Regions from separate parts of the Sporolactobacillus sp. Y61 genome, predicted to be linked through region 3. Evidence: riboswitches for the same ligand, from Rfam matches in the RefSeq annotation. Region 3 holds a riboswitch; each other region holds the start of a gene.
The links. Region 3 has a riboswitch for S-adenosylmethionine ahead of ABNN70_RS01030 (ferredoxin family protein). Riboswitches for the same ligand answer to the same signal wherever they lie in the genome.

Region 1 (8,031 bases), 180 kb from region 3:
AAAAACTTCCTCCATTTTTAAATCAAACACATGGCAGATCTCCAGCCCAAGGAGCAGTGACGGAACATAGTCCCCTTTTTCAATAGATGCAATCGTCTGCCGCGTCACACCGACCCTTTTGCCCAGATCGGATTGGGTCCAGTTATACCTCGCCCTCAATTCTTTTACACGATTTCGTAAGCAGCTCAAGAAATCACCTCAGTGATGGAAAAACAGTTAAACATTATGTTAAGTATAATTAACATATACCTGTCTGTCAATCCTGCTGATCGCCCTTTGATTTTTTTCCCTCTCCGATATTCCTTTACATTATATATGAGTTTGTTCCACTGTTTCCCGCCAGCGGCTCCGTTCTCCCCGGCCCTTTTCCCGAAAAAATTTTCGTCCTTTCTTAAGCATAAATAAACAGCCTGTCCGGATTCATGGACAGGCTCTGTTAAGCAAGCAGTCAATTTATCTCTTATTTTTTCTTCAGGCTTCGGGCAAAGGCATTCCCAATCGACTGGATACACTGAACAAGGATAATCAGAACAATAATTACTGCATACATGACATCCGGCTGGAAACGCGTATAGCCAAACTGATAGGCAAGATCACCAAGACCGCCGGCCCCGACAAGCCCTGCCATCGCTGTCTCGCCGATCAGGCCAATTGTGGCGATTGTCAGCCCGAGCACGATCGGCGCACGGGTCTCGCGGATAATGACCGACCAGACAATCTTCGGAGTGGAAATCCCCATCGACTGATAGGCCTCAATCACACCGCGATTCACTTCAAGCATCGCCGACTCCATGAGGCGGGCAATGTAAGGCGAACAGGAAACAACCAGCGGGAAAATGACACCCTTAACACCAATGGTTGTTCCCACAAGCGATTTGGTCACCGGAAGAAGCAGGAACAGCAGGATAATGAAAGGAATCGAGCGAATGACATTGATCAGTGTATTCAGGAAGGTATAGACCGTTGAATTTTCGACCTGACCGCCTTTGCGCGTCAGAATAAGAAAAACGCCGAGAGGAATACCAATTAACACTGAAAAGCCGAGAGCAATAAAGGTCATTTGCAGTGTCTGGAGAAAAGCCGTCCAGATCGCTTCACCCCATTGATTAAAAAAATCAGTCATGTCAGTCAGCGACCTCCTCAACGATAATCTGTTCGGCCTTCAAATAATTTGTCGCCTCACGAATCTGATCAGGATTTCCTTTGAGATGGACAAGCAGGTTGCCGATCGACTCCTGTTTTAACTGATCGATGCCGCCGGCGATGATACTGGGCAGTACATCAAAGCGGCGGGCCAGTGTCGCAAGTGCCGGATCTTTTGCTGATTCCCCGATAAAGGTCAGATGAACCAGTTTCCCTGTGCTTTTCAATTCCTGAAACAGCGGCGCGGGAATCCTGAATCGTGATTCATTGCGGACAAATTGTCTCGTCAGTGCCCTTTCAGGCCGGGCAAAAATGTCTAATACCGGGCCCTGCTCCACAATCCGCCCTTTTTCCATCACAGCCACACGGTCACAGATGCGTTGAATGACATTCATTTCATGGGTAATCAAAAAGACAGTGATTCCCAGTTCTTTATTAACCTTGAGCAACAGTTCGAGGATCGACTCTGTCGTGTTCGGATCAAGGGCACTTGTTGCTTCATCACTCAGCAGCACTTCCGGTTCATGAGCTAGCGCCCGTGCTATCGCCACGCGCTGCTTCTGACCACCGGACAGCTGGCCGGGAAACGCATGCATGCGATCCTGCAGGCCAACGACTTCAAGATACTTTTCCGCACGTGTCCTGATGACCTGTTTCGGTACACCTTCAAGCTTAAGCGGGATCGCAATATTATCATAGACATTTGCGGTCTCAAGCAAATTATATCCCTGAAAAATCATTCCGATTTTTCGGCGCATCTGACGCAACTTTTTATGTTTCAGTTTGAGAAGATCTGTTCCATCAACGAAGATGGAACCGCTCGTCGGGCGTTCAAGCAGGTTAATACAGCGAATTAACGTACTCTTTCCTGCCCCACTGTAACCGATGACCCCGAAAACCTCGCCTTTATTAAGGGTGAGCGTCACATCATCGAGCGCCTGAATTTTCGTCTTTCCTGTTACAAATGTTTTGGAAACATGATGGATATCAATCATTGAAGGGACTCCTTACCAGGCCGGCACAACGGAACCACCGAACTGTTTCTGAATATAATCTTTAACTTCCTGAGACTGGTAGTATTTTTTGATTTTGCCAATCACTTCATCATCTTTATTTTCCGTCCGGACAACAAAATAGTTCGGATAAGGATTATTCTTCAGAGGCTCATGGAAGATGGCATCCTTAAGAACGGTCAGACCGGCTCCCATAGCAAAGTTGGTATTAATCGCTGCAGCCGCCACTTCATCCAGCTGTTTCGGCAACTGGGCGGCGTCCATCTCAATAATTTCGAGATTTTTCGGATTCTCAACGACATCCCGCTTTGTCGCTGTGACGCCGGAACCTTTTTTCAATTTTATCACACCTGCTTTTTCAAACAGCTGCAGTCCGCGCAGCTCATTTGCCGGATCGTTGGGCACTGCAATTTTATCGCCCTTTTTCAATTGATCCAGATCTTTGATGGCCTTCGAATAAATCCCCAGCGGATAGGCAACAGTAGCAAAGGCATCGGTAATTTTATAATTCTTATTCTTGATCTGATCCTTCAGGAAAGGCATCGTCTGGTAACTGTTGGCGTCCAGACTGCCGTCATTCAAAGCGATATTCGGCTGGTTGTAATCGTTAAAAGACTTGAGATGGATCGTCAGCCCGTCCTTTTTAGCCAGTTTTACAACCTGCTCCATAACCTGCTGGTGCGGCCCGCTGGTCACCCCGACAGTCACCTCTTTCGTGCTCAGCTCGCCTGATGATGACCCGCTTCCGTTTCCACAGGCCGACAGTACAAAAACCAGTATAAAGATAAAAGCTGCTGATAGAACCTTACGCAAGTGTCTCATTTTCTTCCCCCCTGGTGCATCTGTTTGTTTTTTTCCGGTACATATATCCCTTATCCAGAATAAAAAAGGTAAAAAAAAAGCTTCTCCGATAAGAGAGGCTGTTCGTTTCCGAATTTCTCTTATCTCTCAGAATTTGCCACAGCGCATTCTGCAGGAATTAGCACCTTCATCGATAGATCATGAGGTTGCCGGGTTTCATAGGGCCTGTCCCTCCACCACTCTGGATAAGAAATATTTAATTAACCGATGGACTCATTTTACTATGAAATAAAAATTGTGTCAAAATAATTTTGTACTGGGCTTTTTGCGATGCTGATTTTTTTCATCACGCCAACATATTCAGCAGAGCTATACCGTTTGACCAGGCAAATCTTCTTCTTCTGCGTTTTGCGATCCCTTTCAAAGCCGCCACAGGCTATCTCCTATCTTGCGAGGGGTTTCATATCACTTTCTTCTAAATAAGATGTCTTGTCCTGAGAGCGAAAAGTAAAATAAGCGGATATTTTCCGGTCAGGGGCATAACGGCGCGCTTTTCGGGGAGTACATAAGGGGAGATTTTCCGATTAAGCCGGGCAAAAAGCTCCATTTCCCCGTTTCTCCAGTCAATAGGCGGAATCTCTCCGTCTATTCTAGCTATTCTTAAATTAAATGACTCAGTAAGCGGAATTTTTCCGTCTATTCATCTGAGCAGGCGCTTAATCGGATCCCCCCAACCGATAAGGGCGGATTCCGGGAAACCTTCCTCTGCACTTTTCATATGGGTGTAAATTGTCCCTGATTTTTGACCATACATGCCCCCTGTTTTGGGAGAAAATAATTTTTACGCAAGGCGCCCCCCAATCGCCATGAGCTTGTATCTTTTTATTTCCGTCAATCTTTATATGTCAATGATTCATATCTCATTATGATCCGTAAATCAGCCTTTATCCGTCATATTTCATAAATATTTAACATTTTTAAGCGTTTTCACTAGAATTGACCGGTTGACAGATTTATAATGTAGCTAACAAAGTGAAGGGTGATGGACACATATGACAGAAACAATAGCAGTAGAAAAACATGAAAAACTGGCAAAATCAGTAACTTCTCCCAAGAAGTTCATTGTTGGAAAAGGCATTTTAAAAAATATCAGTAATTATATAGCGCCCCTCGGTGATAACGCTTACTTTATATGTGATGAATTTATTTATGAACGTGCTGAGGAAGAGGGAGGCGCTTCATTTAAAAACGGCGCGAAGGCAACATTTGAAAAGTTTAATTACGAGTGTTCTGACGCAGAAATTACCCGGAACAGGAAACTCGCCCAGGCCTGCGGCGCCAATGTAATCGTCGGTATTGGCGGCGGAAAAACGCTTGACACTGCTAAAGCGACTGCCTACTTTGAAAAATTACCCGTTGTCATTTATCCGACCATCGCCTCAACCGATGCGCCATGTACGTCTCTGGCCGTTATCTATACACCGGAAGGACAGTTTGATCACTATCTGGATCTTCCCAGTAATCCGGATATGGTGATCGCCGATACTGAAATCCTTTCCGCCGCTCCGGCACGTTTCTTCATTGCCGGGATCGGCGACGGACTCACCACATACTTTGAATCCCGGGCCTGCTACAGAGCAGACGGGATCAATCTGGCTGCCCTTAAACCGTCTCTGATCGGTGTCGGCCTTTCAAAACTCTGTTACGATACCATCCGCCGTAATGCCGTTCCTGCCGTCCGTGCAGTCGAAAAAAGATTATCAACAACAGCTGTTGAAGCGGTCATTGAAGCAAGCATTTACCTCAGTGGTGTCGGAGCAGAATCAGGAGGACTTGCCGCAGCCCACGCCGTTCATAACGGAATGACCGCCGTACCCGCCCTTCATCGGGCGCAGCATGGCGAAAAAGTGACTTTCGGTCTGCTGACTCAACTTGTTCTTGAAAACGCACCAATTGAAGAGATGGAAGAAATTATAAAAATCATCAAAGCGGTTGGCCTTCCTCTGACATTGAAAGATCTCGGCGTTGATAAATTCAATGACGATGAATGGAGAAAAGTGGCCGAGATGGCCTGTGCCAAGGGAGATACCATGTGTAACATGCCATTTGCTGTGACGCCTGATGATGTCTTTAACGCCATTGTCACTGCCGATGCCATTGCCCAGTCCTATCATGACTGAGTGAAAGGTCACCCTTTTACCAGCGAAGAAAAGAGGACAGCCACAACATGGCTGTCCTCTTTTGGCGTATTCCGTTTTGCCGAAAAAATGATTCAGACCAGTCTTTTTCTGATCTGTGCACTGATAAAATCAATGATCGACACAAAGATAATGATCAGAATCAGCATCATGCCGACCTGTTCCCAGTTTCTCTGCATGGAAGCCAGAATCAGGGGCGTACCGATCCCCCCGGCACCGACAACACCGAGAATCGTCGATGCCCGGACGTCTATTTCATATCGATAAATGGCGAAGGACGAAAATTCCGGAATCACCTGCGGCAGAACACCGAACCACATGATCTGTATTTTATTGGCTCCGTTTGCTTTCAGTGCTTCGATGACCGTCATGTCAATCGATTCGATGACTTCGGAGTACAGTTTTCCGAGCATGCCAATGGAGTGTACGCCTATGGCAAGCACCCCGGCATAGGGACCGATACCGAATGAACCGACAAAGATAATCGCCAGAACAAGTTCCGGGAAGGCCCGGATAGCGTCCAGAAACAATTTGCCGAAATAGGAGAATCTTTTCAGCATATTATTAGCTGCGAGAAAAGCAAAGGGAATCGCGACTACGGCAGCAATCGCCGTCCCGGCATAGGCAATGGCCAGCGTCTGAAACATCAGCAAGGTAAACTCGCCAATGCGCCCCTGCGTCACCGGATCGAAGAACGTACCCCAGAACAGCCGTTTCAGAATACCGGAAGAACTAATCGAAGAACCGTGATAGGTCAGATCGGTCATCGAGAAGGCGATGATATAAAGTACAATCAGCACAAGGGCAACAATACCGAATGTGATTCTGCGTTTGAGATGTTTCGGTTTCTGCACGTCAACATAATTCTCATCCATCAGACCAGTCGCCTCCTCAATTGGTTACTGATCAAGTCGATAATAGCTACGGCAAAGAATGTATAAATAATGATGGTGGAGACATTCGCATAATTAAACAGTGAGAGCTGCTGCTTCAGGATCAGGCCAACCCCTCCGGCGCCAACGAATCCGAGAACAACAGATGCACGGACATTCAGCTCCAGCACATACAGGGTATATGAGGTGAACAGTGGCAGAATCTGAGGCATGGCCCCATACCAGATCACCTGAATGATATTGCCTCCCGTCGCCCGAATGGCTTCAAGCGGATCCGGGTTTATCGCTTCTATCGTCTCGCTGATCATTTTTGCCAGAATTCCGAATGAGAACACACATAATGCACAGATGCCGGAAAGGGGACCGAGTCCGATCAAAGCGACAAACAATACCGCCAGAATCAAATCCGGAATCGTTCGAATAATATTCAGAAAAAAACGTGTGATCTGATACAGCCATTTGTTCCGATTAATATTTCGGGAGGCCAGAAAACTGAACGGAAGAACAACAAGTGCTGAAAATGTTGTCGCCAGCAGGGCCATGTTCCATGTTTCGATCAGGCGTTCAATAGCCCGGGAAGTATAGCCCCAGTCCGGCGGAATCAGATCGTGACTGATAAACTGAATCACATAAGGAAGTCCCGAGAAAAACTTAACCGGTGAGGATCCGGATACACGGGCGGACAAGGCATACAGTGCAATGACAATGACAACAATGGCCGTCAGTATCCATTTTCCTCTCGCCGGCATAAGTGGAATTTTTACTGACTTTTGTTGAGAGTTCTGCGGCATTTAATTCACACTCCCGCGACGCATGTCGTTATCCTTTATCTTACGACCATAAATTTCTTCGAATGTGGTTTCAGAAACCGTGTCGACCGATCCGTCAAAAACAATTTCACCGTTTCTCATGCCGACGATCCGGTCTGCATACTCCATCGCCATATCAATAAAGTGAAGATTAACAATGGTCGTAATCCCGTCTTCCTGATTAATACGCTTCAAATCGCGCATGACCACATGGGAGGTCGGCGGGTCAAGACTTGCGACCGGCTCATCTGCAAGGATGATATTCGCCTGCTGTGTCAATGCACGGGCAATGCTCACCCGCTGCTGCTGGCCCCCGCTCAGTTCATCCGCCCGTGAGTAGGCCTTCTCAGCGATACCAATCCGCTTCAGACTGTTAAACGCCAGCTCCCTGTCTTTCTGTGAAAACAGCCCGAACATACTGCGTATCGTTCCGGTGTAACCCAGGCGTCCGGTCAGTACGTTTCGCAAAACCGACATCCGATTGACCAGATTGTAGTTCTGAAAAATCATGCCGATATTTTTTCTCAGATGCTTCAGTTCATGTTCCCTGTACCTGAGTGTATTTTTCCCATTAATGAGCAGTTCGCCTTCCGTTGGTTTCACAAGCTGATTAATGCAGCGCACCAGGGTTGATTTTCCTGCTCCGGATAAGCCGACAACAACCACAAATTCACCGGAATCAATTTTCAGATTGACATGATTCAATCCTCTGTGTCCGTTTGGATAGGTCAGCGAAATATCGCGAAATTCAATCATGTACATTCCCCTTTTTTATCTTGCTGATTACCGTTCTGCCCATACATTGGCAAAGGTGTACCTTCATCCTTCCTGATCCCGGGCCATTTCTCTTTATGTACTGATTATATTAAAAAAAGAGGGGAGCACCGACTCCCCTCTTTTTTCTGAAGCCCTGCTGATTATTCGAGCTTGTCTTTGAATCGCTCATATACTGTGCGAACAATATCGTAATCTTTATCGGTTGCTTCCGCAACGCCGTCCCAGGAATAGACATCGTTCATCACTTTCAAAGCCTCTTTATCGTCATTGATTGACATAAATGCGTTCTTAATTTTCGTTTTCCATTCTTCAGGCATATCTTTACTTACAGAAACACCATCATTAGGAATTTTATCTGTATAGCCAATGACTTTGAGCTTGTCCATAACATCCGGAG
Region 2 (8,031 bases), 460 kb from region 3:
TCTTTAAAGGATTCACCAACAGGCTCAGAAAGGTCAAAGATCCGAGACATCAGAGTTATGTCACCTATGATTCAGACTTGATGCTTTGGATGATGATCCTGAAAAATGTCTGTCAGTTCACCAGCATGCGCAGCCTGAGCAACGGACTTAATCGTGAAGAATGTATCGATAACCTGCAAAAGATGCTCGCTACTCAGGAGCTTCATGAACTGCCCCACTATGACACGATCAACGATTTCCTGTCGCGGCTTGATCCGAAGGAACTGGAAAACATTCGCATCGGTTTAATCCGGGAGCTCCTCAAAAAGCGGTGTTTTGAGGCCGAACGGATCGAGGGGAAGTATTGGGGGATTATCATTGATGGGACCGGGCTTTTCCACTTTAACAAGAAGCATTGTGCACATTGCCTGAAACGCGAACATACCCACAAAAAGACCGGAGAAACCTGGACGGATTACCAGCATCACGTTCTGGAAGCCAAACTGGTCGTTGGGGACATGGTGCTGAGTATCGACTCGGAATTTATAGAGAACGAGCACGAGGACGTGACCAAACAGGACTGTGAACGTCGCGCCTTCGAGCGCCTGAGCACCCGATTGAAAGCGACCTTCAAGCGTCTGCCCATCTGTATCCTGGCGGATAGCCTATATGCGTGTGAATCAGTCTTTCAGCGATGTGAGGCTAACCGCTGGAAATACATGTTTCGCTTCAAAGCAGGCAGTATTCCGAGTGTGGCGCAGGAATTCGAGGCGCTGAAAGCGCTGAAGTATCGGGGACAATCTGCAACGACCTACTGGGTGAATGATATCGCCTACCAGGAAAGAAAACTAAATGCCCTGGAGGCTACGGTTCAGGAAAAAGAAAAAGCGCACACCTTTCTGTTTCTGACCAATCTGCCTATCACGGAGAAGAAGGCAGAGGCGTTGGTAGCAGTTGGGCGAAGGCGCTGGAAGATTGAAAATCAGGGGTTTAATCGACAAAAGCACGTACAGTACGCCATTCAACACGTGAACAGCCAGAATCATCAGGCGATGAAGATTCACTATCTTCTTACACAGATTGCGGATATTTTGATGCAGTTATATGAAAAGGGGTCAAAGCTGCTCCGTACGCAAAAAAAGACGGCAAAAGAAATATCCTCAGCCCTGTTAGAAGCGATTCGGACACGCAGATTAACAGAGGAGGATATGGCTAGCCTGGTGAAACCGATGCAAGTCCGGTTCACCGGTTAAGAACAGTATATCAGAAAGGGGAATGCCAGGCAAAGCTACAGTCAAAAAAATTAAAAAAGGCCATCAAAATTTGGCTTGTCCCTTTTTCAAAAAAAGCGGAAAAGCAGAATTGGAAAAATATGTAAAATTTAATCAGCTATATTCGCATGACACGGAGGGCCTCACAAAAATTTACTCCTCAGAGCTGTTCAGGCGGGGACAGACTTTCCATTTTCCCCTCAGCTGTGGTAAAGTGGAATTTGGAAACTGGCGGTCTGTGGCCGCCATAAACTTCATGTAAATGCAGAACTGGAAGGAATCTGACATGAAATCGGCGTGGAAAGTGATTAAAGAGCAGATCAGCAGTGTTTATCTGATCAGCAGGCTCTCGCTTTATGAATTAAAAAGCGAAAATAATAATAACTATTTAGGCATGCTCTGGATCGTCATTAATCCGATGATACAGATTTTTATTTACTGGCTTGTGTTCGGTGTCATTTTGAATCGCGGGGGGATCGTCGAAAACGGGGTAGAAATGCCTTATGTGATCTGGCTGATGAGCGGTATCCTGGTCTGGTTTTTCCTGCAGCCATCAGTCATTCAGGGGTCCCGTTCGATTTATTCGCGGATTCGCTTCATCGCAAAGATGAATTTTCCCATGAGTACCATTCCCAGTTACGTGATTTTTGAAAAATTTTATCAGCACCTGATTCTGACGGTAATTATTATTGCAATTTTGCAGTTTACTCCGTATAAGATCAGCCTGTACCTGATCCAGTTGCCCTATTTTATGGTCGCGTCACTGATACTGCTGTTTTCAATTTCTCTTGTGACATCGACGATCTCAACCATTGTCCGTGATTTTCATCAAATACTGATTTCGCTGATGCGTATGATGTTTTATCTGACGCCTATTCTCTGGGAACCGGCGTTGCTTTCGGGGGTACCGGAATTTCTGAAAAACATCCTGCTGCTGAATCCGATGTATTACCTCGTACAGGGGTACCGGGCTTCTCTTCTCGGACTGTCGTGGTACGGTGCAGAGCATTACCTGTACACTCTGTACTTCTGGGGATTCGTCTTCATTGTGTTCCTGATCGGTTCGGCTATCCATGTGAAATTCAGAGATCATTTTGTAGACTATTTGTAAGGTGGAACGAATATGGGTAAATCGGTGATTGTCAGCCATGTCTCAAAAAAATATAAAATGTTCAAAAGTAATTCGGAAAAAATCCTTGATCTGCTGCTGCCAAAAGGATATGGTCCGTCATTCTATGCTTTGCAGGACATCAGCTTCGACGCGAATGATGGGGATGTCGTCGGAATCATTGGTGTGAACGGGTCAGGGAAATCAACACTTTCAAATATTATCGCCGGAGTCATCCCCCCCACTGAAGGGACGGTCACGGTGAATGGTGAAGCAGCACTGATTGCTATCCAGTCGGGATTAAAGGGTGAGCTGACCGGCAGAGAAAATATAGAGCTTAAATGTCTGATGCTGGGGTTCAACAAAAAAGAAATAAAAGAGCTTACTCCCCGGATCATTGAGTTTGCCGATATCGGAGATTTTATTGAACAGCCGGTGAAAACTTACTCCAGCGGGATGCGATCCCGTCTCGGATTTGCCATTTCTATTCATATTGATCCTGATATTCTGGTCATCGATGAAGCTCTGTCTGTCGGTGATCAGACCTTTGCTGATAAATGCCTGAAAAAGATGAACGAGTTTAAGGAAAAGGGAAAGACGATCTTTTTTATCAGTCATTCGATTGGACAGATGAAAAGGTTCTGTGAAAAGGCACTCTGGGTTCAATATGGACAAGTTCAGGATTACGGTCTGATGAAAGACGTGATGCCGAAATATGAACAGTTTATCCGCGATTACAAAAAGATGTCTGAAGAGGAAAGACGGGCTTTCCAGGAAAAAGTGAGGATGAGAAGGATGAGCCCCGTCTGAGGCGGGTAATAGCCGGAGAAGTTTTTTTCTGAACCTTTTTCCAAAAAATTTAATACTTTCTTACATGGTCAGTATCGTGTAAGTGCGACCAGGGCCGGCGATGTGGCTCACGGGTCGTCCGCAACAGGCGGGCGGCCTGAAGTAAAAAAACAGGCAGGATTAACCGCGCCAGAATAAAAGAAAAGAACGCGTTGTCGTACGCGGCTTTAAATCAAAGTATTTGGGTGTTTAGTACTCTTATCATACCCTCTCATACAAGAATGAAAAATACATCTCAATGATAAATGTCTCTTTTTTTACAAAAGCACATCTTTTTTCCCGGTTTTGTTGTATAGTATAAATGTAAGCGTTTTAATTCGTTTAAAATATATTTCGGCTGGCTAAAATAGAGAGAATGAAAGCCCAGGCATGTCAGATTGAAGGAGGAGAAAAGCCGGTCAGGTAGAGGGTCAACGCTTGCTTACGACCGGTGTAAGAAAATGAATCAAATAAATTTATTAAGGACGGCAGTAGAAACGCGGAAAAAACATCTGATCAGGCTGCTCGAGCAGCATCATGTGACAAAGGAATCCGGGAAGCTGGACCAGTGGACCCTATCCGAACTGGAGAATGAATGGAAAAGCTATCTGGAACTGCAGAAAAAAGATACTGGCTGACAAACGCGCCGCACCCGAATCATACCGGGTTACGGCGCGTGTTTCCTTGTTCATGATTTTGTATGCTGTTATCGACTGACAGGTCCCGCAGAACGGATGCTGTCTGATGCTTCCGGAAAATGGCGGAAATTTTCATTGAATTTTCCGGCGAGCTCCCGAGCCGTCTGATCATAAGCGGCCGGATCTTCCCAGGTGTTTTTCGGCATTAGAATCTCATCCGGAACACCCGGGCAATGGGCAGGGACATGCAGACCGAATACAGGATCCGTGACTGTTTTCGCATTGATAAATGTACCTGCCAGTGCAGCTTCTATCATTTTTCGCGTATAGGCAAGTTTCATGCGGCTGCCTGTTTTATAGGGGCCTCCCGTCCAGCCGGTGTTGACAAGATAAGCGCTTACATTGTGCTGCTTAATTAATTTGCCGAGAAGTTCAGCATACACGGAGGCGGGAAGCGGCATGAACGGTGCACCGAAGCAGGTGGAGAAGGTCGCTTCAGGGTCTGTTATCCCTCTTTCTGTTCCGGCAAGTTTACTTGTGTAACCGGACAGAAACTGGTACATTGCCTGTTCGGGCGTCAGCAGGCTGATTGGCGGGAGAACGCCGAAAGCATCTGCTGTCAGAAAGATAATCGCACTCGGATGACCGCCGATACTGGGGAACAGAGCGTGGTCCACATGGTGCAGATCATAGGCTGCACGAGTGTTCTCTGTTAAGGAGTTATCATCATAATCAGGCACTCGCCGATCGTCAAGAATGACATTTTCAAGTACGGTTCCAAATTGAATGCTGTTAAAGATCTGCGGCTCTTTTTCTTTTGACAGATGAATGGTTTTGGCGTAGCAGCCGCCTTCAATATTAAATACACCCTGTTCCGACCAGCCGTGCTCGTCATCGCCAATCAGAGCACGTCCGGAAACATTTGATAAAGTGGTTTTGCCTGTTCCCGAGAGGCCGAAGAAGAGGGCGACTCTGCCGTCTGAGCCCTGATTGGCAGAGCAATGCATCGACATGATCCCGTGCTGTGGGAGCAAATAGTTCATGACTGTGAAAATGGATTTCTTGATTTCTCCGCCGTATTCGGTACCGCCAATCAGGACGATGCGGTGTGTAAAAGAAATAATAATGAAGGCCTCAGAACGCGTGCCATCAGTGGCAGGATCCGCTTTACATCCTGGAGCTGAGAATATCGTGAATCCTGGATGAAAGTCCTGCAGCTCTTCCTGTGACGGGGTAATAAATAATTGCCGGCTGAACAGATTCTGCCAGGCATATTCGTTAACCACCTGAATGGGCAGTCTGTTCTTTGGATCAGCCCCGGCAAATCCATGAAAAACAAAACGTTCTGGTTGTTTGTTCAAATAGGTAACGATTTTTTTGTACAGTCCGAGAAAAACAGATTCGCTGATTTCCTGATTTCGCTTCCAGTCAATTTTATTCACTGTTGTCTTATCTTTGACAAAAAATTTGTCTTTAGGTGAGCGACCGGTGTATTTTCCAGTGGTTACAGCGAATGCCCCCTTGTCCGTTAAAGCGCCTTCATTTCTGGCAAGCGCTTTCTCCATAAGCTCAGGTGCGGAAAGGTCTACAAAGGTTTTTCCCGATGTGAATAATTTAGTGATGGACGTTTTCAAAACGGTGGCATTCATCACAAACATCCCTTTCATTTATGAATTTCTTTCGACGAATCAAGTATATCACACTGACATTTAATAAAATATTGTTTTCACAAATTATGGGCCATAAATCGTGAAAAATTTCTCTAATAGCCAAAAGAATTGCCATTTATGAAAACAGATGAGGCTTTGTTACCCTGCAGGTACGTTCTGCCGATTCACTGATGACTGGAGACCGCTTTTTCAATATTGACACATGTTATTTCCGGCGGTATTATAATAGTTATACTATGGCTGCTCTTATTCCGAGCAGGCGGAGGGACAGGCCCGATGAAGCCCGGCAACCGGCCGCGTACGGCACGGTGCTAACCTGCAGGAAGTTCTCCTGATCAATAAGAGGCAAGTTAAAGAGTCGCCTAATCCTTTATACAGGACCGGGCTTTTTTCATGCCTTGAAAACAAAAAGCAAACGGGATCGGGTACCGTAAATACAATATGGGATATAATGTTGAAAAGGCAGGGTGAATGAAATGAAGAAGAAGGATTCTCGAAGGCTGTTCACTTCCGAATCGGTGACAGAAGGACATCCGGACAAAATCTGCGATCAGATCTCAGATGCCATCCTTGATGAATTGCTGCGCGGAGATCCAAATGCGCGGGTGGCCTGCGAAACAGTGGTTAATACGGGTCTGGTCCTGGTGACGGGAGAAATTTCAACTTCAACTTATGTAGATATACCTAAAGTAGTTCGCAGGACGATACAGGATATTGGCTATACGGATGCGAAGTATGGATTTGATGCCTCAAATTGTGCCATCCTGACTTCAATTGAAGAGCAGTCTGCCGACATTGCTCAGGGCGTTAACCGGGCACTGGAAGCGCGGGAGGGAAAGATGACGGACGACGAAATTGAGGCGATCGGGGCAGGTGATCAGGGCATGATGTTCGGCTTTGCAGTCAATGAAACACCGGAACTGATGCCGCTGCCGATATCTATTGCTCATAAACTGGCGAAAAGGCTGGCGGATGTGCGCAAGAGCGGAGAAGTGCCTTATTTACGTCCTGACGGAAAAACTCAGGTGACGGTTGAATACGATGAAGCGGGTCACCCTGCACGAGTCGATACGATTGTCGTCTCGACGCAGCATGATCCCGAAGCCACGGAGGAACAGATTAAAAAGGATGTACAGGAACATGTGATCCGTCCTGTTGTTCCGGCCGGACTGATAGACGAACAAACCAGATTCTTAATTAACCCGACCGGGCGATTCGTCATTGGCGGTCCCCAGGGTGACGCGGGATTAACCGGACGTAAAATCATCGTCGACACGTATGGCGGATACGCGCACCACGGAGGGGGCGCTTTTTCAGGAAAAGACGCAACAAAAGTGGATCGTTCAGCCTCTTATGCCGCCCGATATGTGGCTAAAAATATTGTGGCGGCGGGACTTGCGGGCAAATGCGAAGTGCAGCTTGCTTATGCGATCGGAGTCGCTGAACCGGTTTCCATTTCCGTGGATACGTTCGGGACAGGTGTGACCTCAGAAGCAAGTCTTGTGGATCTGATCCGCAGGAACTTTGATCTCAGACCGGCCGGCATTATTAAGATGCTCGACCTCCGCCGGCCGATTTATCTTCAGACGGCTGCATACGGACACTTTGGACGTACTGATATAGATCTGCCGTGGGAGAAAACGGATAAAGCTGCCTTACTGAAGCAGCAGATTTTTTCCGGCGATCCGGCAAACGGGAAATAAATCAGCTTAGTTACCAGGAAAACCGTTCCTGTTATCCGGCAGGAACGGTTTTTGTCTTGCTGTCACGTGATATACCGGGTTGATGTCGCGTATAATAGGTCATAAGATCATGTCGCAGGATTGTCAGATTCTGATTTGTTTTTTCGACAGGCACAGCATGGACATGCCGAAAGATATGAGTGAAAGAACGAAACCGGGTATCGTGAAGGAGGCAGTGTGATATGGCTGTTCCGGCAGGGCCCTTAACATTGATGTCACAAATTTACAGGAAAGTACTTCCTGACGTTCACCGGGAGCTGGAACGATGGAAAAAGAAAGCAGATCAGATTCCTGATCCGGAATTGCGAAGACAGGCGCACGCAAGTATGGAGACGAAGGCTTTTCACTGCGAAGGGGGAGCCATTTACAGTCTGCTTGCAGGAGACAAAAGGAGAGAAATCATCTCTTTCATTGTTGCCTATCAGACCATCAGCGACTATCTGGATAACCTTTGTGATCGAAGTACATCACTTGATCCCGAGGATTTTCGCTGCCTGCACCAATCCATGCTGGACGCGCTGACACCAGGTGCCGTTCATTCGGACTACTATCGCTTTCGTGGTTCCTGTTCGGACGGAGGGTATCTGAGCGAACTCGTCGCAACGTGCCAGCATATCCTGCGCAGGATGGACGCGTGGAAAACCATCCATCCCAGTCTTCTCGAACTGGCCGGTTTTTACTGCGACCTTCAGGTGCATAAACATGTTGAAAAGGATCAGCGTGTTCCCCGGTTAATTGCATGGTTTAAAAAATACAGGGACAGGCTTCCGGAAATGAGCTGGTATGAGTTTGCCG
Region 3 (8,031 bases):
GCGGGCTGAAAATTTTTGGTCCGTCAAAAGCCGCGGCACGCATTGAGGGCAGTAAATCGTTTGCGAAGGCCCTGATGAAAAACAATCAGATCCCGACGTCACACTATCAGACGTTTACAGATTATCAGCAGGCGGGCGACTATCTGCAGCAGGTCGGTGCTCCGATTGTTCTGAAAGCGGACGGGCTCGCTGCAGGAAAAGGAGTCATTGTCGCCATGACGATGGCCGAAGCTGAACAGGGGCTCAAAGCCATCATGAAGGATCGAAAATTTGCCGATGCCGGCGCACGTGTCGTCATTGAAGAATATCTGGCAGGTGATGAGTTCTCTCTGATGGCACTCGTTAATGGGGAGACGGTGACGCCGCTTGCGATTGCACAGGACCATAAACGGGCCTTTGATGGGGATAAGGGTCCGAACACCGGCGGTATGGGTGCCTATTCGCCGGTTCCCCAGATTCCCGGGAAGATTGCCAATGAAGCGGTGCAGACCATCCTCAAACCTGCTGCTTCCGGGATGGTTCAGGAAGGCTGCCCTTTTACCGGTGTTCTTTATGCCGGTCTGATGCTGACGAAGGATGGCCCGAAAGTGATCGAATTTAACTGCCGATTTGGTGATCCGGAAACGCAGGTCGTTCTGCCGCGTCTGGAATCCGATCTTGTTCAGGTTGTCCTGGATGTGATGGATGGAGGGCAGCCGGCACTCTCATGGTCGGACAAGACAGCGGTCGGCGTTGTACTCGCAACGGCAGGCTATCCGGGTTCCTATCCCAAAGGCAGGAAACTGGGAGATCTGGGCGCACTGCCCGGTGCGGCATTACTTTTCCATGCCGGAACGAAAAAGAACGGTGAGGACTGGCTGACCAGCGGCGGCCGGGTGCTGCTGGTGACCAGGCTCGGTGATGATCTGCGTACCACACGCGACGCTGTGAATAAAGATCTTGAGCGCATCGCGACAGATGATGTGTTTTTCCGGAAAGACATCGGTCACCGGGCACTGGAAGCGGCGGAAAAACCGTAACCGACATATAGAGGATCATGAAAAAGAGAGGCTTGTATACGGGCAATCATGGTGCATATCATGGTTGTTTTTTCTATCTGGAGTCAGGGCTGTAAAGCCATCTTCTTTGGAGACCCACTGTGGATGCCTGCATGATGCGACTCCTGAACAGATCCTGGCAGACGGGGAAATGCATAAAAAACAGGTGCGCTCCAGGCACCTGTTTCGCTTTATTGAATTTTCTCCCCTGTTTGATGAACATAAGTGACAGCCGCCAGGTAATGCTTCACTGAGTAGTGACAAATACCTGCACTTTCTTTGGCCGGATGTAAGTCGGCTGACCGGCATGTAATTCAAGGGCAGCAAATTCCTCACGATTCAATTCAATGTTGAGAAAGTCATGAGTATCGGATCTTTCAACTTCAATCCGAATGGTGGGTCCTGCTGCATGGATGTGCTTTACTGTTCCGGGAATCGATTGTTTGCCGGAGCGGTTTTTTTCAATGATGAAATGATGGGGACGGACAAAACCCAAACCGCCGGATTCATGATCTGCATATTCCGGGACCTCGGTCTCAAACGCGCCATCGATGAATTTACCATGTGTAATTTTCCCTTCAAAACGATTCGCACTTCCGATAAAATCATAAACAAAAGGATTAGCCGGGTATTCGTAAACGTCTTCCGGTGTTCCGATCTGTTCAATCTTTCCGTCCCGGATGATGACCACCCGATCGGCCACTTCGAAGGCTTCTTCCTGATCATGCGTCACAAAGATGCTCGTCACTCTGACAGATTCATGCAGGTGACGCAGCCAGAAGCGCAGCTCTTTTCTCACCTTGGCATCGAGCGCACCGAAGGGTTCATCAAGCAGCAGAATTTTTGGCTCTATAGCCAGTGCCCGGGCGAGAGCGACGCGCTGCTTCTGACCGCCGGAAAGCTGAGAAGGGTAACGTTTTCCGTACGGCTCAAGACGGACAAGTCTGAGCAGGCGATCGACCCTTTCACGGATTTCCCTTCTGGAGGGCCGGATTTTTCTTGGACGGACACGCAGACCATAAGCAATATTGTCGAAAACCGTCATATTCTGAAACAGGGCATAATGCTGAAAGACGAAGCCGACCTGACGCTCTTTTATGCTGGCCTCGGTCAGATTTTCACCATGAAAGATAATCTGTCCCTGATCAGGTTCTTCAAGGCCGGCAACAATGCGCAGCAGAGAGGTTTTTCCCGAACCGGATGGACCGAGCAGGGCAACCAGTTCCCCCGATGGAATGGTCAGATTAATATCTTCCAGAATCTGGAAATCATCATATGCCTTGGAAACATGCTTGATTTCAATACTCAAAATGATATCCCTCCCGAGGGTGTAGTTTTTCAGCGTAATCCTTGTTTCACACGATTTTCCAGGATGACTTTGAGAATCATAGTCAGAACAGCCAGAAGGGACATGACTGAAGCCAGGGCAAAGGCGGCAACAAACTGATATTCGTTATACAGGTTCTCAATTTGCAGCGGCATGGTATTCGTCAGGCCGCGGATGTGGCCGGATACGACAGAAACGGCACCAAACTCGCCGATTGCCCGGGCATTGCATAAAATAATGCCGTAGAAAAGCGCCCATTTGATATTAGGCAGGGTGACCTTCAGAAAAGTTTGCCAGCCGCTTGCCCCAAGTGTCAGAGAGGCTTCTTCTGCTGTAGTGCCCTGGTTTTGCATGAGCGGAATCAGCTCGCGGGAAACAAACGGGAAAGTCACAAATAACGTCGCAAGGACAATACCGGGTACATTGAAAACAATATTGATATCATGCGCCATCAGCCATCTGCCGAATGAACTGTGCTGACCGAATATCAGGATAAAAATCAGACCGGCGATGACAGGAGAGACGGAAAAAGGCAGATCAATCAATGTCATGAGTACACTTTTCCCCCTGAAGGCGTACTTGGTCATGACCCAGGCGAACAGGATCCCGAAGATGGTGTTCACAGGTACCGCGATCAGGGCAACCAGCAGCGTCAGACGGATCGCTGACAGGGCATCAGGTTCCGTAATGGATGAAAAATAGAATCCTGCCCCCTGTCTGAATGCCTCGGTAAAGATCGCAACCAGCGGAATGACGAGAAAAAAGAAAAGAAACAGCAGAACAAGAGCGATCAGAGTCAGTCGTATGGCGGTATTTTTTACATTATGCCGGGCAATACCTGCCTGACGGGCAACACGAGACGCAACAGGACTTTCCATAAAGGACTCCCTCTCAGTATCTTTACCGGCCGGCGTAGCGAAGACGCGACCACCATTGAATCAGATTAATCAGCAGAATAAGCAGAAACGAGATGACAAGCATGACAACGGCTATGGCCGTCGCAGCAGAATAATCAAATTGCTCCAGTTTGGTCATAATCATCAGCGGCGCGATTTCTGTTTTATAAGGCATATTGCCGGCAATAAATACAACAGAACCATATTCGCCAAGTGAGCGGGCAAACGCCAGCGAGAATCCGGACAGCGCCGCCGGCATCAGCTGAGGGAAAATCACCTTTCTGAAGGTCTGAAAAGGTGTCGCACCAAGCGAAGATGAGGCTTCTTCCACTTCGCGTTCAAAATTCTGCAGAACCGGCTGAACCATGCGCACGACAAATGGCAGACCAACGAAAATCAGGGCAATCGTGATACCGATCGGTGTAAAAGAGACGTCGAAGGGCAGCCATCGCCCAATCCATCCATTTTCTGAGTAGAGTGTCGTCAACGTAATGCCGGCCACAGCGGTCGGAAGAGCGAAAGGCAAATCCACGAGCCCGTCGACTGCCCGTTTCCATGGGAAAGTATAACGGGTCAGTACCCAGGCGATCAGGACACCGAAAATCAGATTAACAAAAGCCGCCGCCAGGGCTGTCAGGAAACTCAGTTTGTACGATGCAACGACACGCGGGTTGGTGACGTCCTGCCAAAAGGACGCCCATCCGGATCGTGCTGAATAGATAAAGATAAATGACAGCGGGATCAGGACGAGCAGGGAAAGATAGAACGTCGACAGCCCCATGGTCAGTCCGAAACGGGGATGGACCGTCCTTTTTTTAAATGTTGGGAAAAAGCCACAATACTCAACTCCATTATCTACGGATGGATTTACCCGGAGCTTGTTTATTTAGGCTGGTAAATCTGATCAAAGGTGCCGCCGTCGGCAAAATGCTCTTTCTGCGCCTTCGCCCAGCCACCGAAATGATCATCTACAGTGACTAGTTCAATTTTCGGGAACTGATCGCTGTACTTTGCCAGAATCTCCTTGTTACGCGGGCGGTAATAACTTTTCGCAATGATTTCCTGGGCTTCATCACTGTACAGGTACTTCAGATATGCCTCAGCCACTTTTGCTGTTCCGTTACTTTCCGCATTCTTATCAACAACGGCAACGGGCGGTTCAGCGAGAATACTCAGTGAAGGGCTGACCCTTTCAAATTTGTCCTTACCGAGTTCATCGATGCTCAGGAAGGCTTCATTCTCCCAGGCGATCAGCACGTCGCCGACACCTCTTTCCGTGAAAGTCGTGGTCGCTCCGCGTGCTCCGGAATCGAGAACTTTGACGTTTGCATAGATCTTTTTCACGAAGTCCTCTGCTTTCTTCTGGTCATTATTGAATTTCTTGTCGGCATAAGCCCAGGCGGCCAGATAATTCCATCGAGCCCCGCCTGAGGTTTTCGGATTGGGCGTAACAACAGATACATTTTTCCTTGTCAGATCATCCCAGTCCTTAATGTTCTTTGGATTACCGGCCCGGACGAGGAAAACAATGGTTGACGTATACGGTGTTGCATTCTGCGGCAGTCGTTTCTGCCAGTCCTTATCCAGCCTGTCCGTGTTTTCGGCAATGGCATCGATATCGCCGGAAAGAGCGAGCGTGACGACGTCTGCCTTGAGTCCGTCAATAACGGAGCGCGCCTGTTTTCCGGATCCACCATGAGACTGCTGAATCGTCACATCCTGATGGCCTGTCTTTTTCCAGTACTTCGCGAACAGCTTATTGTACTGCTGATAAAGTTCACGTGTCGGATCATAAGAAACATTGAGCAGTCTGACCGGTTTTTTTGCTTCACCTGAGCCGGATCCCTGAGCTGAACGGTCTGATCCGCAGGCGCTGAGTGCCCCGAGAATTAAGATGGATACGATGAACAGACTGATTTTTTTCATTTGTAAACGCCCCCTTGTAGTTGTTTTAAGACGTACATTCTGATTTCTGAAATAAAATAAAAAAACATAGGAATACTTGGATTAACAGCAAATACATCTTGCGCCCCCCGCGCTCACCTCCGGGAATGACTGGTTTACCAGACCAGGAAAAAAGTACTGACTCACAGGTCGCAGATGCCGCCACAGGCTTTTTTCCCCACAAAAATTGTTTTGTTCTCTAAGCGTATAAAAAAACCTCATTCCGAAAGGATGAGGAGTGCTGTACGTGATTTGGTCACACTGCATCTCCTTATCTTTCAGGATAACCTGTTGGACGTGGCACCTGTACGATCACGTCTGTCATCGTGGTTGCCGGGCTTCATTGGGCCAATTCCCTCCGCCGCTCTCGATAAGAATCAATGAAATTGGTTTAATCCTATCATGCAGGTTGGAATAATGCAAGAAAAAAATTAATTCACACTAAAACAAGGTGAATAATTGACAATTCGATGCATCCCCTTTAAAATGAAAGCCAATTCAATAACTATCCAGAGTGATTGAGGGACTGGCCCGATGACATCCGGCAACCTGCACAGCATGTATTTCTCTGTAAGGTGCTAATTCCAGCAAAATGGCAGACCATTTTGAAAGATAGGAATCGTGACGCGAAGCTTTTTCCTGACTTTCTGGATGGAAAAAGCTTTTTTTTCATTGATCTTTAGAGGAGGTGACTGAAGTGGCTTTTGTGATTACATCGGCCTGTAAAGGTGAAAAAGCGGGAGAATGTGTGGAGACCTGCCCGGTGGATTGTATCTTTGAAGGAGATGAGATGTTTTATATCAATCCGGATGACTGTATTGACTGCGGGGCCTGTGAAGCGGTCTGTCCGGTTGAAGCTATTTATCCGGAAGACGAAGTGCCGGACGGAGAGCGCCAGTACGTTCAGCTCAATCGCGATTTCTTTTCCTGAGCTTTTCATGCTATTTGATTAAGAGAAGAGGTGAGGACAACGAAAATTCCAACATACAGCACCTGGAAAGACGTGCAGCTGCCGGATTTTAATCCGCAGTCGACATCTAAAGGTGCCCGGGAGGTCCTGGAGTGGGCGTATCATTCTTATGGAGGTAAAGTCGTTTATTCCTGCAGCTTCGGGGTTGAAGGCATCGTCCTGATCGACTTGATTTATTCAGTAAAAAAAGAGGCTTCAGTCATCTTCCTCGATACCGATTTTCACTTCAAAGAAACCTATGAGCTGATCCGTCGTGTGGAAAACCGGTACCCGAAGTTGCATATCATCCGGCTGAAGCCGGCGCTCACGCCGCAGCAGCAGGCAGAAAAATACGGAGACGCGCTTTGGTCGAAACGTCCGGATCTTTGCTGCAATATACGGAAAATTCAGCCACTTGCTGCAAGGATCGGAGCCTATGATGCCTGGATTTCCGGGCTCAGACATGAGCAGTCTCCGACAAGACGTTCGGTTGCCTATGTCAACAGGGATGAAAAATTTCATTCTGTTAAAATCTGTCCGCTGATCTACTGGACCTGGGACGACGTCTGGGATTACGTGCACAGCCGTCAGCTGCCTTATAATCCCCTCCACGATCAGAATTACCCCAGCATCGGCTGCACGTTCTGTACGCGTCCGGTGAAGCCCGGTGAATCTCAGCGGGCAGGAAGATGGAGTGCTTTTGATAAAACGGAGTGCGGTCTCCATCTGAATAAATGAGAAGAAGATGCGAAACATGGCTGCAAGGTATCAACAATGAAATAGCGTATGGGAGGCTTTTCTATGACAAGTAAACCGCACGGCGGTATCCTGATCAACCGCCAGAGCTTCGGTCAGACGGGTGCAGGTTATGCTCAGATCATTCCGATAGATCGCGTTGCTCTGAGCGACCTCGAACTGATTGCGAATGGCACATACAGTCCACTGACCGGATTTCTCGATCAGGAAAACTATGAATCTGTGGTCGAGGAAATGAGACTGAAAAGGGGTCTTGCCTGGACCATTCCGGTCACCCTGCCGGTCAGTGAGGAGGCAGCCGCTCAGGTGTCGGCGGGAGACAGAGCCCGTCTGGTCTATCAGGGCGTGGTCTATGGGACACTTGAGGTCACCGGTAAATTTCGCCCGGATAAGGAAAATGAAGCCCGGAAAGTGTATGGAACAACCGACCGCGAGCATCCGGGCGTAAAGCGGTTGTTCGATCGGGGAGCGGTTTATCTTTCCGGCCCGGTCCGGCTTCTGAGACGTTCACCGCGCCCGCAGGCCTTCGCCGCGGACTTTCTCGATCCCGTGGAAACACGCCGGCTGTTTGATCAGAAAGGGTGGAAGACGATCGTCGGTTTCCAGACCCGGAACCCGATTCACCGGGCACATGAATATATTCAGAAGACTGCCCTTGAGACGGTGGACGGCCTTTTCATCAATCCACTGGTAGGAGAGACGAAGAAGGATGATATTCCGGCCGATATTCGTCTGCGCAGCTACCATGTTCTGATAGACAACTATTATGTTAAAGAACGGACGGCGCTTGCCGTATTTCCGGCCGCCATGCGCTATGCCGGTCCGCGTGAAGCGGTGTTTCACGCGATCTGCCGTAAGAACTTCGGATGTACCCACTTTATCGTCGGCAGAGATCATGCAGGCGTCAAAGATTACTATGGTCCTTATGATGCACAGAAAATTTTTTCTCATTTTACACGTGAGGAGCTGGACATTCAGACGCTGTTCTTTGAAAACAGTTATTACTGCACGAAATGCGGCAGTATGGCATCGAATAAAACCTGCCCGCACGATGCTTCCTATCATGTGGCTTTGTCCGGAACGAAAGTCAGAGCGATGCTGCGCGACGGCATCCGGCCGCCG
Region 4 (8,031 bases), 110 kb from region 3:
GATCGGAATCATGAATATTATGCTCGTTTCTGTGACGGAACGGACACGGAAGATTGGTATCCGTAAAGCAATCGGCGCCAGACAAAAAGATATTCTCCTTCAGTTTTTGATTGAATCCGGAGTTTTAAGTATGCTCGGGGGACTGTTCGGGATCGCACTCGGCGCTGCCATTGCGGGAATTTATGCGACGTTCACTGGTACTCAGGTCGTATTCTCCATTTCAGTGATGACCTTTACCTTTCTGTTCTCCGCGGCAGTAGGGATGGTCTTCGGTGTCTTTCCGGCCTGGAAAGCATCCCGGCTGAATCCGATCGATGCGCTGCGGACGGAATGAAGGAAGGCATTTAAAAACAGAACCATCATGTGTAAAATGGAAGAAACAAAAGGATAATCAGAAGAAAGAGGAACAGCATATGAGGCTCCTGGTTGTTGAAGACCATAAGCAGTTATTAAAAGAGATTGTGCGCCTGCTGTCGGAAGATTACCAGGTAGACGCCGCAGAAAATGGAGAAGACGCTCTGTATATGGCGGAACAGGATATTTATGACGCACTGATTCTGGATGTGATGCTGCCCGGAATGGACGGTTTCGAGGTCACGAAGCAGATGCGCGAAAAAAATATTGATACCCCTGTCATTTTCCTGACTGCCAGAGATGCGCTGGATGATCGTGTCAAAGGGCTGAACCTTGGAGGCGATGATTACATTGTCAAACCGTTTCAGAATCAGGAACTGAAAGCGCGGGTGGCAGCTATTCTGAGGCGAAGTTCACCTCTTTCGCTGAATCATGTGCTTCAGTATAAGGGCATTGAAATGGATAATAAGCGCAAGCAGGTCACCGCAGACGGAAATGAGCTGCCGCTCACAACGAAACAATATGAGCTGCTCGAGTACCTGATAGAAAATGCGGATCAGATTCTCACCCGTCAGCAGATTTTCGACCGGATCTGGGGGTTTGATTCGGATACGACGGAAGGTATTGTCGAAGTTTATGTTCATCAGCTCCGGAAAAAGCTGAAAGACTATGGTTACGGTAACGATATTCGGACGGTAAGAGGAATCGGCTATATGCTTACCGATAAGTGAGTGAGGACCCGGATGTTTCGAAAAACACTGATTCAATTAACTGGACTGAATACGGTACTTCTGATCCTGATGCTGGCACTGCTCGGCGGGGTCATCTATTTTTATGAAAAAGCCGTGACCTTCAGAAGTGCCGATCAAATGCTATCGCGGATGGAACCTGATCGTGTCTTTGTCTTACAGGGCAGGCTCGATGGTACTGAACCAGCTGATCCGCGGTCGCGGAATCCGCGTGTGATCGGTCTGATTATGGATAAGGACAGAGAACTTTTTCTGTCGAGTTTCGGCGATACCTTAACGGACGAAGAAACGATCACATTCTTCAAACCGCTTCTTCCGGGAAATAAAGGAACAGTAGAGGAAAAAAACGCACATGGAAATGTTTATCATGTGATTTCTAGGACACTTCGAATCCAGGGCGAGTCGTATACTGCGGTTTATGCGATGGATGTCAGCGTCGAACGCAATTTGCTGAACACACTGCTGTCGATCATTATTTACGGACTTCTGACAGGCGCCTTCGTATCTGTTATAGTGGGCTATTTTCTGGCGAGAGGCGCGCTCCGTCCGATTCAGAAAGCCTGGGATAAGCAGAACCGGTTTGTTGCTGATGCGTCTCATGAACTGCGAACGCCGTTGTCAATTCTTCAGTTGAAGATTGAAGGGCTCCTGAGGCAGCCCCGGAAAAAGATTCAGGAGAGCGGGGAGGACATTGCCGTCATGCTGGGTGAGACACGGCGTTTGTCGAAACTGGTTGGCAATCTGCTGACTCTGGCCCGCTCAGATGCCAATCGTCTGGAAGTCAATCTGAAACCGCTGGATCTGCAGCTGATGGTGAAAAAAGTAAGTGAGCCATTTGCGGAAATGGCTGAATTTGAGGGAAAAGCGTTTCGCGTGACCGCCTGCGAAACCCTGGTGATCACCGGAGACGAGCAGCGCATTCATCAGCTGCTGGTCATCCTTCTGGACAATGCGATGAAATTCACATCAGCGGAAGGTCATATTTCAGTTCGGGCTGATAAAGACGGGAAAATGGCCCGCCTCTCTGTTTCAGACAGCGGAGTCGGAATTTCAGAAGCCGATCTGCCGCACGTATTTGACCGTTTTTTCCAGGCAGATGCCTCACGGAGCGATGAGCGCGGGACAGGGCTCGGACTATCTATCGCTTCCTGGATCGTTGCCAGGCATCATGGTAAAATTGATGTAACCAGCGCCATAAATCAGGGAACCACATTTACAGTCCGGCTGCCGCTTGAAAAAGACGTAACGGCGAAACAGCTGACTCGCGATAAAGAGGATGATACAGATGAAAGGTAAACAGAGGGAGCAGGCGGTTTTTGCTGGGGGATGCTTCTGGTGCATGGTGAAACCTTTTGATACACTTCCCGGGATTATCAAAGTAGTCTCAGGTTATACAGGCGGACATGTCGCCGATCCGACCTATGAACAGGTTAAGTCCGGCGCGACCGGCCACATGGAAGCGGTACAGATTACATATGATCCGGACGTTTTTCCATATGAAAAATTGCTGGAACTCTATTGGCGGCAGATTGATCCAACCGACGCCGGCGGCCAGTTTATTGACCGCGGCTCAAATTACCGGACGGCGATTTTTTATCACAATGCACGTCAGAAGGCACTGGCGGAACAATCGAAAAGGGCGCTGGCAGCAAGCGGAAAATTCAGGAAACCGATCGTCACGCGCATCCTGCCGGCTGCGACGTTCTATCCGGCTGAAGAGGAGCACCAGCAGTTCTACCGAAAGAATCCGGAGCGCTATGCCGGAGAAATTGCTGAATCCGGCCGGGGCGTCTTTATCCGGAAGAACTGGCAGAAAAAATGAACGGTTGACCCAGCTGAACGGGTCGATCATTGGTTTCCTGCATCATGAAATCTGACTGTTCTGCATAAGGATAGAAAACAGATCTTGAAAATACCATTCAAGTATTGTAAACTAATTATCAACTGAAAACGAATGAATAAAACCATTCTTATCAAGAGAAGTCGAGGGACTGGCCCGATGACGCTTCAGCAACCGTCGCCGAAAGCAGGCGACAAGGTGCTAATTCCAGCAGACCAAACAAGGAGTCTGAGGGATAAGAAGAAACCTGGTGAAACAGCCTTCTTCTTTCCGAAGAAGGCTGTTATTTTTTAGCCGGGCACCGGATATCCCTGAATATATAAAGGGGGAACTGAGCATGTCAAACTATCAGACGGAAACGAAGCTGACGCAGATTGGGAATGGGTTTGACCAGTTAGGAGCGGTGAATATACCGATTTATTTATCGACGGCATACAGGCATCAGGGCATTGGCATTTCCAAGGGCTATGATTATATCAGAACAGGAAATCCGACACGATCCGTCCTCGAGAAGGCGATTGCCGAAATCGAAGGCGGGCAGGAAGGTTTTGCCTGTAGTTCTGGTATGAGTGCCATTCAGCTTGTCTTTTCACTCTTCAGTTCAGGTGACCACATTATTGCCTCGCGTGACCTTTATGGCGGCACGTACCGTCTGTTTGAAATCCTCGCAAAACAGGTTCACCTCTCCTTTACTTACTGGGACGGCGAAAGCGTTGAAGAACTTGCGGCTGACATCCGTCCGGAGACTAAAGCGCTGTTCATTGAAACACCGACGAATCCGCTGATGCATGAAGTCGATATCTCTGAACTTTCTTATATCACGAAGAAAAATCATTTACTGCTGATTGTAGACAATACCTTCTATACTCCGGTGCTGCAGAAACCGATCGCCGAGGGGGCAGACCTGGTCGTCTACAGTGCAACCAAGTACCTGGCCGGGCATAACGATGTACTGGCCGGACTGGTTGTATCCAATTCGGAAAAAGTGACAGAACGGCTGAGAGTGTATCACAATTCCTGTGGTGCGGTTCTGGATCCGTTTGATTCGTGGCTTCTGATACGCGGTCTCAAGACACTGGCCCTGCGCATGAGGCAGCACCAGGAGAATGCCGGGCGTCTTGCTGCCTGGCTTGGAAAGCAGCTTTTTGTCACAAAAGTGCTGTATCCGGGAAAAGGCGGCATGGTCAGCTTCGAACTGACGAAGAAAGCGTATATTGAGCCGTTTCTCAAAGCCCTTCACTTGATTACTTTTGCTGAGAGTCTGGGAGGTGTGGAAAGTCTGATCACCTATCCGGCGACACAGACGCATGCCGATATTCCCGAAGCTTTGCGGCTGAAATACGGTCTGTCCGACAGGCTGCTTCGCCTGTCGGCGGGAATTGAACACCCGGATGATCTGATTGCTGATCTGGATCAGGCGTTCCGGTCTTTACAGAAGGGGGCGGCGGTTCATGGCTGATTCTTTCGGATTTTCGACACGGCTGATCCGGGAGTCGGTGGCAGTTGATAAACAGACCGGTGCGGCGAATGTACCGGTCTACCTGTCATCGACGTTTCATCAGAAAAGTTTTGATCAGTTCGGAAAGTATGACTACAGCCGATCAGGCAATCCGACGCGGGAAGTGCTGGAACAGGCCATTGCCCGTCTTGAAGGCGGTGTCCGCGGGTTTGCTTTCTCCTCCGGCATGGCGGCGATTTCGACAGCTTTTCTGCTGCTTTCTTCCGGTGATCATGCGGTGGTTCCGAAGAATGTGTACGGCGGGACGTTTCGGATTCTGACGCAGGTTCTGGGCAGGCTTGGCATCGAACATACTTTTGTCAATATGACAGATCCGGATGCGGTCGAGCGGGCCATTCGACCGAATACGAAAGTGATTTATATTGAAACGCCGTCCAATCCGACTTTCAGGATTACGGATATACACGCAATCTCGCAGATTGCCAGAGCCCATCGATGTTATACGTTCGCAGACAATACCTTTATGAGTCCGGTATTTCAGCGTCCGCTTGCGCTTGGCGCCGATCTGGTCCTCCACAGCGCAACCAAATTCATTTCCGGTCACAGCGATGTTGTGGCCGGGCTTGCCGTGGCGGGAAGTGAGGAACTTGCGGAAAAAATGTATTTTCTGCAAAACGCGCTGGGTGCCGTCCTCGGTGTACAGGACGCCTGGCTTCTGCTCAGAGGACTGAAAACGCTGGACGTCCGCATTCGCCGGTCGGCGGCATCTGCCCGTAAAATTGCCGGATTTCTGGCTGAGCAGCCTGAGGTCAGGCATGTTTATTATCCCGGCCTGCCTGACCACCCGGGGCACGCCGTGCAGGCCCGTCAGTCAGAATCCGGAGGTGCGGTTCTGTCGTTTGATTTGGGGAATGAGGCCGGTGCGCGGCTTTTCGTTGACAGGGTCGAAATCCCGGTTTTCGCAGTCAGCCTTGGTGCTGTTGAGTCGATTCTGTCTTATCCGCCGAGAATGTCCCATGCGGAGCTCTCACCGGATGAACAGAAAGACGCCGGAATCAGCAGCGGACTGCTTCGGCTGTCCGTCGGCCTTGAAGACTCAGAGGACCTGATCTGTGACCTCCGGAGGGGTCTTTCAGCAGTAAGAAAAAGTAAGAATGGCGCAGTAAGGAGTGGAGTGTCTTGCGGACATCTATCTTGAATGAATTAAAGAAAAGAATACTGATCGGTGATGGCGCGATGGGGACTCTGCTTTATTCCTATGGCATTGATCGATGTTTTGAGGAAATGAATCTTTCACATGCAGATGATATCCGCCACGTCCATGAGGCTTATATCAACGCAGGAGCAGATCTGATTCAGACTAATTCGTACGGGGCGAACGCGATTAAACTGGCGCGGTACGGACTTGAAAAGGAGGTTAGGTCCATCAATACGGCGGCTGTTCAACTGGCCAGAAGTGCAGCCCGGCCGGAAACGTTTGTGGTCGGTACGATTGGGGGGATTCGCGGCCTCAGGCAGCAGCCCTCGAGCCTCAGCGAGATTACAGATAGCTTTCGTGAACAGGCGGAAACGCTTCTTGACGGTGGTGTAGATGGTCTGCTTCTTGAAACCTATTATGATTTTGATGAACTGCGTCATGTGCTGAAGATCGCGCGAAAGATGACCGATCGGCCGATTATCACCCATGTGTCAATGCAGGAGCCCGGTGTTCTGCTAAATGGACTTCCTTTTGCCTCCGCCCTGTCCGAACTTGAAAATCTCGGAGCCGATATCGTCGGGACAAATTGCAGACTGGGTCCGTTTCATATGGTTCAGGCTCTGAGCGGCATCCCGCTTCCGAAGCACGCTTTCCTGTCTGCTTACCCGAACGGCAGTCTTCCGGATTACCGTGACGGAAAGCTGTATTATGAGACCAAGCCGGAATATTTTAAAAAATATGCGGTAAAATTCCGAAATGAAGGAGTGCGGCTGCTTGGCGGCTGCTGCGGGACGACACCGGTACAAATCGCAGCTTTCAGGCAGGGCATTTCCGAACTTGAGCCACTGGTAACTAAATCGGTTACCGAACCCGTCGAATCGATTCAGATCACCGTCCGGGAAAATGATCTCGAGACGCCGCTTTATAAAAAAGCGATCAGTGGCCGTTCTGTATTTGTCGAATACGACACCCCGCGCAACTTAAAGACTGATAAGTTCTTTAAAGGGGTCCGGGCCCTGCAGGATGCAGGCGCTGATGCGATCACCATGGCCGATAATTCGCTGGCGTCACCGCGTATCAGTAACTCAGCAATCGGGCGGCTGATTATAGAGCATTTTACCATCCCGCCGCTGATTCATCTGACCTGCCGTGACCGCAATCTGATTGGCCTTCAGTCCCATCTGATGGGGCTGGATATCCTGGGACTTCATGATTTGCTGATTGTGACTGGAGACCCGACAAAGATCGGTGACTTTCCCGGAGCGACCTCTGTTTATGATCTGTCCTCCATGCAATTAATTGAACTGGTGAAAAAGTTTAACCGGGGCATCTCTTATTCAGGAAAAAGTCTCCGTCATCCCACGCATTTTCGAGTTGCCGCGGCTTTTAATCCCAATGTCCGTAATCTCGACCGTGCCGTTCAGCGCCTGAAAAGGAAGATCGACTGTGGCGCCGACTATTTTATCTCTCAGCCGGTCTTTGATAAAAAGCGGATCGTTGAAATCAGTCAGACATTAAGCGGGGTATCGGCCCCGGTGTACCTTGGCATTATGCCGCTGACCTCGTCGCGTAACGCTGAATTTCTGCATAACGAAGTGCCGGGTATTCAGCTGACCGATGAGGTTCGGCAGCGGATGGCGCTGGCCGCAGAGCAGGGTAAAGCGCAAGAAAGACAAACGGGACTCGCGATTGCAAAAGAACTGATTGATACGGCCATGCAGTACTTCCGCGGTATTTATCTGATTACGCCGCTGAGCCGGTACTCGATGTCGGTTGAGCTGATTCAGTATGTAAAAGAAAAAGAACGTATCCTGCCTGACCTTGCCCGGCTGCATAGCCACAGTGCCCGATAAAAAGACATCAGACTCCAGAATCGTGATATGATGGATAGACGAAGCATCTATTTTATGAAAAGGGGTGTTTATCTTGATTGAACATATAGTGCTGTTCAAGTTCAGCGACAGGACAACAGAAGCGCAGAAAGAGGAAGCCGCACGGCGGCTGCGGCATTTAATCCATGAATTGCCGGGAATTATCGATATTCAGGCCGGGCAGAATTACTCGACGCGAAGCAAGGGCTATTCTCTGGGCCTGACCGTTCGCTTCCCGACGAAAGCCGACCATGAGCACTACACTCCGTCACCGGAGCATCAGGCGGTGGTATCTTATATGAAAGAAATTGGACTTGTAGATTCCCTCGCAGTTGATTTTGAAATTCCGTCTGAAAAATAATGATGAATAGGTGCTGCCTGTTCCTGTGTGGGACAGGCTTTTTCGTTTCGGCTGAAATCGCCCAAAATTGAGAAGCTGTGGCGAGTTTAAAGCCAACCTGAATCGACGTGTTGATCCTGTCATCATGGGGTGACGCTTAGAACAGAATGGATCGCGCCAGCCGCATGAAGCAGATGATTAACAGGATCATCATTGGAAA

Region 1: another riboswitch for S-adenosylmethionine. It lies ahead of ABNN70_RS01870 (MetQ/NlpA family ABC transporter substrate-binding protein); the one in region 3 lies ahead of ABNN70_RS01030 (ferredoxin family protein).
Region 2: another riboswitch for S-adenosylmethionine. It lies ahead of metK (methionine adenosyltransferase); the one in region 3 lies ahead of ABNN70_RS01030 (ferredoxin family protein).
Region 4: another riboswitch for S-adenosylmethionine. It lies ahead of ABNN70_RS01575 (aminotransferase class I/II-fold pyridoxal phosphate-dependent enzyme); the one in region 3 lies ahead of ABNN70_RS01030 (ferredoxin family protein).

Annotation. Positions count from the first base shown of each region.
Region 1 is NZ_CP159510.1:372,331-380,361, forward strand. It holds gene ABNN70_RS01855 (helix-turn-helix transcriptional regulator) at 1-189, opposite strand, end outside; gene ABNN70_RS01860 (methionine ABC transporter permease) at 461-1,123, opposite strand; gene ABNN70_RS01865 (methionine ABC transporter ATP-binding protein) at 1,125-2,138, opposite strand; gene ABNN70_RS01870 (MetQ/NlpA family ABC transporter substrate-binding protein) at 2,151-2,978, opposite strand; SAM riboswitch class I at 3,095-3,209, opposite strand; gene ABNN70_RS01875 (glycerol dehydrogenase) at 4,010-5,137, shown strand; gene phnE (phosphonate ABC transporter, permease protein PhnE) at 5,230-6,030, opposite strand; gene phnE (phosphonate ABC transporter, permease protein PhnE) at 6,030-6,839, opposite strand; gene phnC (phosphonate ABC transporter ATP-binding protein) at 6,840-7,613, opposite strand; gene ABNN70_RS01895 (phosphate/phosphite/phosphonate ABC transporter substrate-binding protein) at 7,775-8,031, opposite strand, start outside.
Region 2 is NZ_CP159510.1:2,959,469-2,967,499, reverse strand. It holds gene ABNN70_RS14225 (transposase family protein) at 1-1,232, shown strand, start outside; gene ABNN70_RS14220 (ABC transporter permease) at 1,537-2,361, shown strand; gene tagH (teichoic acids export ABC transporter ATP-binding subunit TagH) at 2,374-3,168, shown strand; gene ABNN70_RS14210 (Fur-regulated basic protein FbpA) at 3,648-3,824, shown strand; gene pckA (phosphoenolpyruvate carboxykinase (ATP)) at 3,893-5,473, opposite strand; SAM riboswitch class I at 5,738-5,839, shown strand; gene metK (methionine adenosyltransferase) at 5,971-7,197, shown strand; gene ABNN70_RS14195 (tetraprenyl-beta-curcumene synthase family protein) at 7,419-8,031, shown strand, end outside.
Region 3 is NZ_CP159510.1:194,953-202,983, reverse strand. It holds gene purD (phosphoribosylamine--glycine ligase) at 1-1,019, shown strand, start outside; gene ABNN70_RS01050 (sulfate/molybdate ABC transporter ATP-binding protein) at 1,285-2,346, opposite strand; gene cysW (sulfate ABC transporter permease subunit CysW) at 2,376-3,242, opposite strand; gene cysT (sulfate ABC transporter permease subunit CysT) at 3,265-4,041, opposite strand; gene ABNN70_RS01035 (sulfate ABC transporter substrate-binding protein) at 4,143-5,186, opposite strand; SAM riboswitch class I at 5,473-5,581, opposite strand; SAM riboswitch class I at 5,707-5,823, shown strand; gene ABNN70_RS01030 (ferredoxin family protein) at 5,902-6,135, shown strand; gene ABNN70_RS01025 (phosphoadenylyl-sulfate reductase) at 6,181-6,891, shown strand; gene sat (sulfate adenylyltransferase) at 6,955-8,031, shown strand, end outside.
Region 4 is NZ_CP159510.1:306,861-314,891, reverse strand. It holds gene ABNN70_RS01595 (ABC transporter permease) at 1-334, shown strand, start outside; gene ABNN70_RS01590 (response regulator transcription factor) at 414-1,085, shown strand; gene ABNN70_RS01585 (HAMP domain-containing sensor histidine kinase) at 1,098-2,399, shown strand; gene msrA (peptide-methionine (S)-S-oxide reductase MsrA) at 2,389-2,925, shown strand; SAM riboswitch class I at 3,071-3,185, shown strand; gene ABNN70_RS01575 (aminotransferase class I/II-fold pyridoxal phosphate-dependent enzyme) at 3,281-4,402, shown strand; gene metC (cystathionine beta-lyase) at 4,395-5,600, shown strand; gene ABNN70_RS01565 (bifunctional homocysteine S-methyltransferase/methylenetetrahydrofolate reductase) at 5,582-7,453, shown strand; gene ABNN70_RS01560 (Dabb family protein) at 7,518-7,832, shown strand.